One region of the Robertmurraya sp. genome, then DNA from elsewhere that is predicted to be linked to it. Evidence: riboswitches for the same ligand, from Rfam matches in the RefSeq annotation. Region 1 holds a riboswitch; each other region holds the start of a gene.
What was found. Region 1 has a riboswitch for cobalamin ahead of cbiB (adenosylcobinamide-phosphate synthase CbiB). Riboswitches for the same ligand answer to the same signal wherever they lie in the genome.

Region 1 (4,243 bases):
AGCAGATGTTACAAGCTTCGAATAACGAGCTAGATAACCCTTTTTCACCTTTGGTTCAAAGCCTTTCCAGTTTGCTTTACGCTCTGCCCATTCTTCGTCAGATAAAACAACGTCCATGGAACGAGCGTCAACATCGATTATAATTTGATCTCCATTTTGGATAAACGCTAATGGTCCACCTTCAGCAGCTTCCGGTGATGCGTGACCGATAGACAATCCACGTGAAGCACCAGAGAAGCGTCCATCTGTTACAAGAGCAACCTTCGCGCCAAGTCCCATTCCCATGATTTGAGAAGTTGGAGCTAGCATTTCAGGCATACCAGGTCCACCTTTTGGACCTTCGTAACGGATCACTACAACGTCGCCTTCTTTAACTTTTCCGTTCGCAATGCCGTGAAGAGCTTCGTCTTGTGAATCAAACACAACAGCAGGTCCTTCATGACGATTTCCACCAGTGATTCCACCTGTTTTAATGATGGCACCGTCTGGAGCAAGGTTTCCAAATAATACTGCAAGTCCACCCTTTTCGCTAAATGGGTTATCAATGGAATGAATCACATCATAGTTCTTAACATCACAGCCAGCAATATTTTCACCAAGTGTTTTCCCTGTAACTGTTAATGTATCCAAGTGAAGGGCTCCTTCTTTCTTAGATAACTCGTTTAGAACTGCAGAAACTCCGCCCGCTTCATGCAAATCTTCAATAAACACATCAGAAGCTGGAGCAAGCTTAGATAAGTGAGGTACACGTGCTGCTACTTCATTGATTCTACCGATTGGGTATTCAATCTCTGCTTCATGAGCTAGAGCTAAAGTGTGTAACACAGTATTCGAAGAACCACCTAAAGCCATATCTAGAGCAAATGCGTTATCGATTGCTTTTTCCGTTACGATATCACGAGGCTTAATATCCTTTTCGATTAGTTCCATTAACTGAGTTGCTGATTTTCTAACGAATTCTCTACGCTCAGGAGCTACAGCTAAAATCGTTCCATTACCAGGTAGAGCCAATCCAAGGGCTTCTGCTAAACAGTTCATCGAGTTTGCTGTAAACATACCAGAACAAGATCCACATGTAGGACAGCCGAACTGTTCTAATTCTAAAAGTCCCTTGTCATCAATTTTTCCAGCTTGGTATGCACCTACACCTTCAAATACAGAAGAAAGTGAGATCTTTTTGCCATCGCTAGTTACTCCAGCCTTCATCGGTCCACCACTTACGAAAACAGTAGGGATATTTAAACGAAGTGATGCCATTAACATACCTGGTGTGATTTTGTCACAGTTCGGGATACAAACCATACCATCAAACCAGTGAGCAGCTACTACTGTTTCAACTGAATCAGCAATAATTTCACGGCTTGGAAGCGAGTAGCGCATTCCGATATGACCCATCGCGATTCCATCATCTACACCAATTGTGTTCATTTCGAATGGAACTCCGCCCGCTTCACGGATAGCATCTTTTACAATTTTTCCAAACTCCTGTAAGTGCACATGTCCTGGCACGATATCAATGTAGGAATTAACTACCGCGATAAACGGCTTACCAAAATCCTCTTCTTTTACCCCAGCCGCACGTAAAAGGCTTCGGTGTGGTGCGCGATCAAATCCCTTTTTTATCATATTACTTCTTAATTCTGCCAAAATAATTCCCTCCCAATCTATCAAAAACCAATGGTTTTAATGTTTTAAATTATTAAAAAATTTTAACAAATAGAAGGAGACTTGTAAAGAAAGATGACAAAACAATTATATGGTAGATTTTAAAAGTTACCCTCATTCGTACTGTTTTGTTGCTTTTTAATGTTCTTATAGTGATAGTAGTATGGCGTTTCCGATTTGTCACAATGAAAAAATTAATGTTAGTAATTGCCTTGTCATTCCCTTTTTACAAGATTAGTATTAAGATATGAAAAGTATATATGAGCAAGAATAGGCGTACTTCTTTTTAGAAGTCTAGGGAAGTTGGTGAAAGTCCAATGCGGTCCCGCCACTGTAAATGGGAGCATACTGTAAAGAACCACTGTGCAATAAAGAATTGCATGGGAAGGTGCAGAAAGCAATGACCATGAGCCAGGAAACCTGACTATATCTTGACACCGTGTACCTACGAGGATAGGTGGTGTGGTCGGTTTCTTACATAAGGAAGAAGCTTATTCCAACATCTCCATTTTCGGATGGAGATGTTTTTTTTATGTAGTTTCACCTTCCCCAAGCTGGTGTTGCTACGCAACAAAGGCTTTCTTCGGGTGGAAACTGACCAACTTGTTAAATGTCTAAAAAGGAGGGTTACCCATGTTTCTTCAACATTTATTGGCAATGACAATTGCTTATTTTATTGATTTGCTTCTTGGTGATCCTGTTAGTTGGCCTCATCCGGTGAAGTGGATCGGAACACTGATCTATAAGATTGAAGAAAATTGGAATAAAGGGACGCGGAAAAAATGGAAGGGACTCGCTATGGTGGTTACGCTTCTCCTGCTCGTCGTGGGGATTACGATTCTAATTACGATGCTAGCTTATCATGTTCATTTCATGGTCGGAATTGTGGTTGAAGCGGTGATCATATGGACGACGATCGCTCAAAAAAGCTTAAAGGAAGCAGCTATGACGGTGTACGGTCCGTTAAAAAAGGGAGATCTCGTGGAAGCTCGTCACAAGCTATCGTATATCGTTGGGCGTGACACGGATCAACTTGATGAACAAGGTGTGGTTCGCGCGACAATTGAAACGGTCGCAGAAAACACAAGTGACGGAGTAACTGCTCCCTTATTTTGGGCGTTACTCGGTGGTGCACCTCTCGCGATGCTGTACCGTGCGGTCAATACTTGTGATTCGATGGTGGGTTATAAAAATGATAAATACATGGAGTTTGGCTGGGCGTCGGCGAAGCTTGATGATTGGTTAAATTTGATACCAAGTCGCCTAACCTCCATCTGTATGCTCTTTAGCAATAAGCCTGTCCGATCCTCGGTAAAAGAGTCAGCAAAAATCGTTCTTCGTGATGCAAAAAAACATCCGAGCCCAAACAGTGGATGGGGAGAAGCAGCTGTGGCTGCCTTACTTGGAATTCAACTCGGAGGAATCAATTATTACAAGGGCATTCGCTCCGATCGAGCAAAAATGGGAGAACCCTATTTTCCTGTTACTGGAGAGCATATATTGCAAACCAATGGCATTTTAACTCGAACCGTACTCACATTTTTACTTTTATTATGGATTGGAGGGATGATCGTTGAAGTGGCCTACGCACGGATCTAATCCTCAATTTTTATATGAAGCACTTCATCTCCAAATGCCTGAATCAGTGATTGACTTTAGTGCCAATATTAACCCGCTCGGTCCACCAACCATAGTAAAAGACAGGTGGAATGAGCTGTTACCGCTTGTTTCTGATTATCCGGATCCAACGGCAGAAAGACTAACAGGTTTGCTTGCAAAGAAAGAAGGAGTAAGAAACGAGCAAATCTTAGTTGGTAATGGAGGGGCGGAGCTTATTTCTTTGGTCGGACGACTGCTCACTGGTAAAAAAGTGCTTATCGTACAACCAGCCTTTTCCGAATACGAAGAAGCATGCCGAGTGAATCAATGTGAGGTGCGCTATCACTTGATGGATGTAGAAAGCTGGGAATTACGTTTAAATGAATTACTAGTGAACTTACGTGAAGTAGACGCTGTATTTCTGTGCAACCCAAACAATCCAACGGGAATGTTTTTTCCGAAACAAACAATTGAGCTTCTTGCACGTGAATGTGCCAAATACGAAACCTTTCTCATCGTCGACGAAGCCTTTTACGACTTTATAGAAGGGTACGAATCAACCGTTTCCTGTCTCCAACATGGCGGAAATATGATCATTCTTCGTTCCATGACAAAAATGTTCAGCATTCCAGGAATCCGCCTTGGATACTTAATTGCCAATGAAGCCCTGCTAGCAAAGATTAGGCTAAGCAAACCGCATTGGAGTGTGAATGCGATAGCTATGAAGGTGGGTGAATGGTGTTTGTCAGAAAGTGACTATGTAGAACAAACCATTCAATTGATAAATCAGGAGCGGGAGAAGCTACAGTCTTTTTATCGTGAACAGGAGTTCTCTTATTCCCCATCAACTGTAAACTTTTATTTGCTAAAAGATACGAAAGTCTCCGACCAATTTCCGTTTTTTCGTTTTTTGATGGAAAAGGGGATGATTCCACGACATACGATGAATTTTCCTGGACTTGACGGAAAGTGGCTGCGA
Region 2 (4,243 bases), on a different contig from region 1:
ACTTCTCCTTTCAAGCTTAGCTATGGCAAGCTTCACATTCTTCAATCTCCGACTGCGAGGTACTTCTTACGTAATACGTTGTTTTTAACCCTTGCTTCCAAGCTTCTACGTGTAAATTAAGCAAATCCTTCGCTTTAATATCATGTCTCACATACAAGTTAAAGCTGATCGATTGGTCGATATGGCGTTGACGAGCAGCGTTTTGGCGAATACTCCACACTTGGTCTAACTCATGCCTTGCTCTTCGGTAGTACGTGTATGTGCGATGGTTCAAGTCAGGTGCGGTTACCTTGAACTTAAAGTTCTTCTTTTCCTCCGCATATTCAACTGCGTACAACGGATCAATTCCATCTGTAGAGCCGCCAATTTTCGCAGTGGAAGAATTCGGAGCAATCGCCATCAGCCAGCCATTACGAATACCGTTTGTCTTTACTTGTTCCTTTAGTTCACTCCAACGCTCAGAAGTGTAATTTCTTCGCTCGAAGTATTTTCCTGAAGCCCATTCTGACGTCTCAAATTGACTGAAGGCTCCTTTTTCTACGGCAAGCTCCATAGAAGCTCGAATCGTATAATACGCAATATTTTCATATAGTTCATCTGCAAATTGGACCGCTTCCTCTGATTCCCAATGAATGGATTGTAATGCCAAAAGATGATGCCACCCAAATGTTCCTAAACCGACAGCACGGTATTTTTGGTTTGTTAGTTCGGCTTGTCCGACTGGAATCGTATTAAGATCGATGACATTGTCTAGCATACGAACCTGAATCTTTATTAATCGTTCGAGCTCATTGGCACCATAAGCCTTTGCCAGATTGATAGATGACAGATTACATACAACAAATTCTCCGGGCTTTCTCACGATTACTAGATTGCCATCTTCGTCCTTGTATTCTTTTACAATCGTTGTACTCGACATGTTTTGGGCGATTTCTGTACATAAATTACTGCAGTAGATAGACGTTCTTCCTTCTGCACGCTTGTTAGGATTTTGACGATTCACCTCATCTCGATAGAACATATAAGGTGTACCTGTTTCGAGCTGTGCCACCATAATTCGGGCCATAATATCCATCGCACGGTAGGTTTTTCTTGGTAAGAGTGGCTGATTCACAGCTTCTTCGTATTTTTCTGTAAAATACTTTCGATCTTTTTCATCGTAAAAATCCTCTAGACCAAGAGGTGTTCCGTTTTCATCCTTCCAGCCCATCAACTGCTTCACCTGATGCGGACAAAATGTATGCCATTCTCCAATGCTTCTTCCGCTTTCATCTTTCTCCAGAAGCTTTTCCATAAATAAATCGGGGATTGTGACTCCTGTAAAAATATCATGAGCCTTTCTTCTCTCGTCCCCATTATTGGTCTTTAGTTCAAGGAAGCCATTCATCACGTCTTTGTGGAATACATCTAAATAAATGGCAACTGCCCCTTGTCTTTGACCTAACTGGTCCACGCTAACGGCAGTGTCATTAATCAAGCGGATCCATGGCACGACTCCAGAGGACATCCCTTTGAACCTTTTAATATCGGAACCTAGCGCACGAACCTTTCCGTAATAAATTCCGATGCCGCCGCCTTCTTTACTTAAGCGAGCGATGTCCCAGTTATTTAGATAAATGCCGTCTAGCGAATCATCCACTGTGTCGATAAAACAAGAGGACAGCTGACCAAAGTTCTTCCCTGCATTTGATAAGGTTGGTGTTGCTACCGTCATATATAAATGGCTAAGAGCCCAGTAAGCTTCTTTTACTAACTCTAGTCTTTTGCCTTTAGATTCATTCATCATGATGGTCATCGCAATAACCATGAATCTTTCTTGCGGTAACTCATATACATTTCTATCATGATCTCTTGCAAGGTAACGATCAGCAAATAAAAACAGTCCAATATAGTTGAAAAGCTTATCTCGTTCTGGACTGATTGCCACTGCTAATTCTTTAATTTCTCCCTCTGTATACATTTGCAGCAGTTTAGGAGAGTAGATCCCTTTCTCTGTTAACGTTTCTAGCAAATCGTAAAAGTTCCCATATGTATGTGATGAATCGTATTTTCGATTTTGCGAAGCTTGTTTGTATAATTCGGTTAAGTATATGCGCGCGGCAACAAATGTCCAATCTGGCTGGTCCATCGCGATTTTATTTAAAGAATAAAATAAAGCTTGTTGGCTCACTTCTTTTTTTGCTGCCTCTAATTCATTTACCATTTTCGTCATCTCAGTGGCGTCTAATTGATAAGTTGAAGAACACTCTTCAATCGCCTTTAACACCGATTTATAATCTTCAAGTACATCTACTACTGTCATGATCGTCCCTCCTGAAATTTTGAAAAGCGCAAGCGCCCGTTTTGCGCACGACAGGACTGGAGCCCTTTGACTGAGATAAAGGAAACACGGAGAGCGCAAGCGATCCGATGTTGACTTATCGTAGGGAAGAGAGCGAAGTACACTAGTCGCTGGGCGCTGGAGCTAGACACTGTTCAAAGTTCAAAAACTTATACTTTCTTTTCTAATAAAAAATCCGCTCAGTGGTTCCTTGAGCGGATGAAACGATTTCAGCAAAAGACAAACAGGCAAAAATACTTTTTTGTCTTCTGTCGCCATCGTCTCATCTTCCCAAATCCCCGAAGAAGTTGAAACATCTTAAGTAAGATAGGTCTCCTGACTTATGCTTCACTCTACTTTGAACCCTTCCCATTTAGGCACCTACATCTCGTAAGCAATCTTCACAGTGGCTTGTTCATTTTGTCAGCATTTACAGTTGCGGGGGCAGTTCTGGTCTTTCACCAGATTCCCTATTAAGCCGTACGGCATCTTATCTTAAGGCAACAACACAATATATAGTTATTTTTTCACTTTTGTATATCCATATCTAGATTACAAACTTAATAGTAACGGTAGTTTAGTAGATACGCAAGTATAAAATGTTGATTTGGGTAAAATATTGTTATTGACTTTAAGCGGTGAGGGAAGGAGATATTGTATTTGTAGGGAATGGTAGATTTTTATTTATTTTCTCGTCTTTTGAACTAGATTTTAATAAAACGGGTGGAATTTAGAGGTAAACTCAATCTTTCAAATGATTTTTTTGGGAGATTAGTTGATTTTTTCTCTAGTTTTGGTTTTTATTTGCGATTTTTAAAATTTATTTGCGATTCTGAGATTTTATTTGCGATTCTCAATTTTTATTTGCGATTCTGAGACTATATTTGCGATTCCCGATTTTTATTTGCGATTCTAGAGCTTTACTTGCGATTCTCATTTTTACATTTTTTAAAGAAGACCCTCAATTTCGAGGGTCTTCCGTACATTTATTAATTTTCAGCTAGCTTTGTAGGTACAACCTTTGACACTTCTTTTTCTTCTATTAGATCCTCCGCTTGTGTTGCCCGTTTGATAAAGAATGCGAGGATAAATGCAACAATAGAAATTCCTGTAGCCACTAGGAAAGCATCATTAATTCCTTCGAGCATCGCCTTCATCATAATCTGCTCTTTCATTTGAGCGATCATTTCAGCAGTTGGCTGAGCTGCTCCTGCTCCTTGACCTGCAGCCGTCTTCATGGCTTCGTCAGCAAGTTCTTTGGCGTGTGTTTCTGTACGATTGGACATAACCGTAACTAGTAATGCGGTTCCGATTGCCCCAGCTACTTGGTTTAACGTATTGTTCATTGCCGTACCATGTGGATAGAAACGCGTCGGAAGCTGATTTAGTCCGTTTGTTGAAACAGGCATCATAACAAATGACATACCGATCATTCGAACCGTGTAAAGTATTACTAAGTGAGTATAACTTAAGTCTACCGTTAACTGACTAAACTCATACGTGGTGATAACAGTGATTCCTAAACCAATTAGCGCCAATATTCGACCACCAAATTTATCAAACAATCTCCCCGTAATAGGTGACATAATAGCCATTGCGATGGCACCTGGTAGGAGCATTAGCCCCGCGTCTAGTGGAGAAATTCCACGAATCGTTTGAACATAAATCGGAATAAGGATCATCCCTGAGAACAATGCCATGTTTGTTACCATGGAAATAGAAGATGACAAGGCAAACATTGGGTATTTAAACACTTTAAAGTTTAACAACGGATTGTCTTGCTTTATTTGTTTTAAAATAAATACTACTAGCGATATGAAACCGACTGCAATAGCCAGGTACACATGAGGACTGTCCCAACCCTTGCTTCCTGCCGAACTGAAGCCGTAAAGTATCCCACCAAATCCAATACTTGATAAAACT
Region 3 (4,243 bases), on a different contig from region 1:
GAAGACCCAGACTTAGATGTGTTTATGACGACCTATGAGAGAATAGTAGAGCTCATATAATCAATAAAGGGTATGTTCGCCTTGGACATATCCTTTTTTTCTAGATTGATAAACGAGCACTTCCACTGAAGACCCAAACTTGATCTCACCACAAAAAAAGTAACGATCCCTTCTATCACTACGTTGTAACTGCATACAAAATCTTAATAAATAAAACCCCAAAATTATTATATATTTCAACGACCGAAACAATTTACTTTAGTAATGCAATGTTATAGAATGGTAAAGTTACAAACTTAGGAAATTATGAATCTTCATATTTAAAAAGAAAGGCGAGAGGAACTTGAACAATTTAACAGGTACAAAGCGTTTACAGCTTGCATTGCTTCTAGGATCTCTGGCGATCTTAGGTCCGTTTACCATCGATATGTATTTGCCTTCTTTTCCGACTATTGTAGAAGAGTTCGGTACAACGGCATCCTTCGTACAAATTAGTTTAACTTCTTGTTTGTTAGGCTTAGGGCTGGGGCAATTGATTATCGGTCCAATGAGTGATGTGCAGGGACGGAAAAAACCATTATTAATATTCCTTATTATGTATTTAGTTGCCTCTGCCATTTGTGCATTTGCTCCGAATATTTATTTCTTTATTGCGGCTCGTTTCTTGCAAGGATTTTCAGCAGCAGGCGGGATCGTTATTTCGAGAGCGGTCGTTCGCGATAAGTTTAGTGGAAGAGAATTAACGAAGTTTTTTGCGTTATTAACATTAGTAAGTAATCTTGGTCCAATTATCGCTCCTGTTGCAGGCGGCGCGATTCTAGCCTTTACGAATTGGACGGGAGTATTTGTCGTTTTAAGTGTTGTGGGTTTAGTTTTATTTTTTACGGTATTTTCAAAGCTGGAAGAATCGCTACCTACGGAAAAGCGTGTTCCTAGTAATATAGGTCAAACCTTTAGTAACTTTGGAACTTTATTAAAAGATCGTCAGTTTACGGGATATGCCTTTACACAAGGATTTATTGTGGCTGGAATTTTTGCTTATGTTTCTGGTACTCCATTTGTGTATCAAAATATTTATGGAGTTTCGCCACAAGTATTTAGTTTATTATTCGGATTAAACGGAATTGGTTTGATTCTTGGAAGTCAGGCAGTAGGGAAGTTCGTTGACGTGATATCTGAAAAGACTTTTTTAGTTATAGGTCTGACCATGTCAAATGTTTCAGGTGCCATTCTTCTTGTTGCGTTATTACTAAAGGCACCATTAATTGCTGTTGTTATTCCTATCTTCTTCTTCGTTGCATCAATCGGGATTATTGGAACCACATCGTTTTCACTTGCCATGGAGTCACAAGGGCATATTGCTGGTAGCGCGTCGGCTCTATTAGGATTGTTACCATTTATCCTCGGCTCTATTTCATCACCACTTGTAGGGATTGCAGGTGAGAATTCAGCCATACCGATGGGATCCATTATCTTTGGTGCTAGCTTTTTAGCTTTTCTATCGTATTTTCTTTTCGTACGAAAGGCTTCCGTTGAAAAACCAGCTATCGAAGAACCCGGAAAAATCTCAGTATAATATCTAGACGCTATCCAAAAGGGTAGCGTCTTTTCTTTTAAGGTATCGTTCAATTTACCAAATGAAGTGCATGTGTATGAATTTAAATTAATCAATATATCTAATGGTTGGCTCGCCATGTGAGTTACGTTTCAGTAGGAAATCTGTCGTGTTCGTTATATAAGTAGTTGAAAAATAAGAAAGATTCATCTAATATAGAATCTAGCTTAATTGAATAGTTTTCCAGAAAGTTAAGATGCCTAAATGGCTTAATAGGGAATCTGGTGAAAATCCAGAGCTGTACCCGCAACTGTATGTGTGGACGAAATAAGAAATCCACTGTGTGCATACGTGATTCGTATGGATATGGGAAGGTCTTAGAGTAGGAGGAAGCACGAGTCAGGAAACCTGTCTTACTTTTAAACGTTTCAGTTTCTCCGGGAATAGAGAAGGTGTTTCGATGGTGAGAAGGGACCGTATTTCTGTTTGTCTTTTCATGCTTTCGTTTCATCCGTTCATTCCTGTGAGCGGATTTTTTTATGGAAATCTTTCATTGGGTTGATAACTTCATAGTTTACTTGATAGGTGCAAAAGAAAAAACTTTTGCTTAAAAGGGAAGCACGGTGAAAAGCCGTCGCGGTACCCGCCACTGTATTGGGGAGCTTTGTTACAAATGGTCACTGAGTAAAATCGGGAAGACGTAACAAAAGCAAGGAACCAGAGCCAGGAGACCTGCCTATAAAGTGTGTCACATACCTACGGGACTATAGGTAGATGTGTAGAAAGATGTACATTGCGTATGTTCTTATGCACCTCTATTTGTAGGGGTGCTTTTTTATTACAAAAAATGTAAGGGAGTGGAAAACATGACAACATGGAATTTAAATGGGACAAAGCATCACATCTTGATTTGTAATGGAAGTAGTTGCATGAGAAAAGGGGGAGAAGAAGTAACGCAAGCGATTCGTGATGAAATTAAGCAGTTGGAGTTGGACGACAAGATTCATACAACAAGAACGAGATGCAATGGAAGATGCAAGGATGCTTGTGTCACCATCGTTTATCCAGAAGGCATCTGGTATAAGGCACTTACAGAGGACATGGGACGAGAAATCGTACGGAGTCATCTCGCACAAGGAAAGATACTAGAAGAATCTGTTATTTATACATACGACCAGGAAGGCTTCGTAGCACCTGAAAACTCAGATAGTATTGAGGGAATTTCGAAAAAAGTGAAAGAAGAGGTATGACCTATGGAATTTATCATGTTTGCACTGCTTGCTGTGTTTATTGGCATGAGGCATGGAATCGACGGAGATCATGTAGCAGCGATTGCCGACATGGTTGGCAGTGAGCAGCGTAAGAAGAAACAGCTTACTCTTGGTGTGATGTATGCCATTGGCCACGGCATGATTGTGATGGTTATTGGAGTGTTATTTATTTATATTGGTCTACAACTTCCAGATGCAACGAAGCAAGTACTAGAAATGCTCGTTAGCTTCACCCTTATTTTGCTCGGAATGTTTATTATTTGGTCGATTTTTCAACAAAAGAAAGATTACGAGTATAAAAGCCGACTAAGAATTGTTGTTGAGTTTTTTCATAACATCGCTAATAAGGTGAAATCAGGAACAAAAACCAATCAACTTTCACCTACGAAACTCGGTGCCGTTGGAGCGTTTATTATTGGCATTCTTCACGGCATTGGTGTGGAAAGTCCGACTCAGATCGCGATAATTTCTAATGCGACGGGGCTTGATAATATAACCGTTGCCCTTATTCAACTGACTCTATTTGTTTTTGGGTTACTCATAGCAACGATCGGAATTACGTTTTGTCTTTCATGGGGATTTATGAAAGCTAGAGTGAAAGACAAGCTGTTTTTACTATTAGGAACGATAACAGGAGCCTATAGCTTAGTTCTAGGAATTTTTATGATGGCGGAACTATTGAAAGGAGGAGCGTAATTGAAAGGAAAGCTGTTAGTCATTGGTTTTGGTCCCGGAAGTGAGGAGCATATTACGGACCGAGCAAAAAAAGCGCTTCAAGAAAGCGATATGATCATCGGATACAAAACGTATGTGGAACTGATTGAAAGACTACTCGACGGACAAGAAATCATTAGCACAGGGATGACAGAAGAAGTAACTCGAGCTCAAGAGGCAGTGAGGCAGGCCGAGCTCGGAAAAAAAGTGGCAGTGATCTCTAGTGGAGATGCAGGTGTTTATGGAATGGCAGGTCTTGTGTACGAAGTGTTGGTTGAAAAAGGCTGGAAGCAAGACACGGGTGTTGAGGTTGAAGTAATTCCAGGAATCTCAGCCATCAATTCATGTGCATCCCTATTGGGAGCCCCTGTCATGCATGATGCCTGCACGATCAGCCTAAGTGACCATCTGACTCCTTGGAGGTTGATTGAACAACGAATTGAAGCAGCTGCACAAGCAGATTTTGTGATTGCCTTGTATAACCCAATGAGCGGAAGAAGAACCCGACAAATTGTCGAGGCACAGCGGATACTATTAAAATACCGATCGCCGGAGACACCGGTTGGACTTGTAAAAAGTGCCTATCGTGATCGTCAAAGCATTACGCGCACCACATTAGAAGACATGATGAATCACGAAATTGGCATGTTAACTACTGTGCTGATTGGAAACTCGTCAACGTTCTTTTACGACGACTTGATGA

Region 2: another riboswitch for cobalamin. It lies ahead of ACGLXV_RS18590 (ribonucleoside-diphosphate reductase subunit alpha); the one in region 1 lies ahead of cbiB (adenosylcobinamide-phosphate synthase CbiB).
Region 3: another riboswitch for cobalamin. It lies ahead of ACGLXV_RS04070 ((2Fe-2S) ferredoxin domain-containing protein); the one in region 1 lies ahead of cbiB (adenosylcobinamide-phosphate synthase CbiB).

What each region holds. Positions count from the first base shown of each region.
Region 1 is NZ_JAKFCQ010000072.1:31,213-35,455, forward strand. It holds gene ilvD (dihydroxy-acid dehydratase) at 1-1,647, opposite strand, end outside; cobalamin riboswitch at 1,921-2,107, shown strand; gene cbiB (adenosylcobinamide-phosphate synthase CbiB) at 2,299-3,264, shown strand; gene cobD (threonine-phosphate decarboxylase CobD) at 3,239-4,243, shown strand, end outside.
Region 2 is NZ_JAKFCQ010000149.1:18,067-22,309, forward strand. It holds gene ACGLXV_RS18590 (ribonucleoside-diphosphate reductase subunit alpha) at 17-2,302, opposite strand; cobalamin riboswitch at 2,631-2,828, opposite strand; gene ACGLXV_RS18595 (DHA2 family efflux MFS transporter permease subunit) at 3,310-4,243, opposite strand, start outside.
Region 3 is NZ_JAKFCQ010000035.1:6,445-10,687, reverse strand. It holds gene ACGLXV_RS04080 (putative zinc-binding protein) at 1-60, shown strand, start outside; gene ACGLXV_RS04075 (multidrug effflux MFS transporter) at 344-1,576, shown strand; cobalamin riboswitch at 1,793-1,985, shown strand; cobalamin riboswitch at 2,122-2,309, shown strand; gene ACGLXV_RS04070 ((2Fe-2S) ferredoxin domain-containing protein) at 2,422-2,805, shown strand; gene ACGLXV_RS04065 (HoxN/HupN/NixA family nickel/cobalt transporter) at 2,809-3,522, shown strand; gene cobJ (precorrin-3B C(17)-methyltransferase) at 3,523-4,243, shown strand, end outside.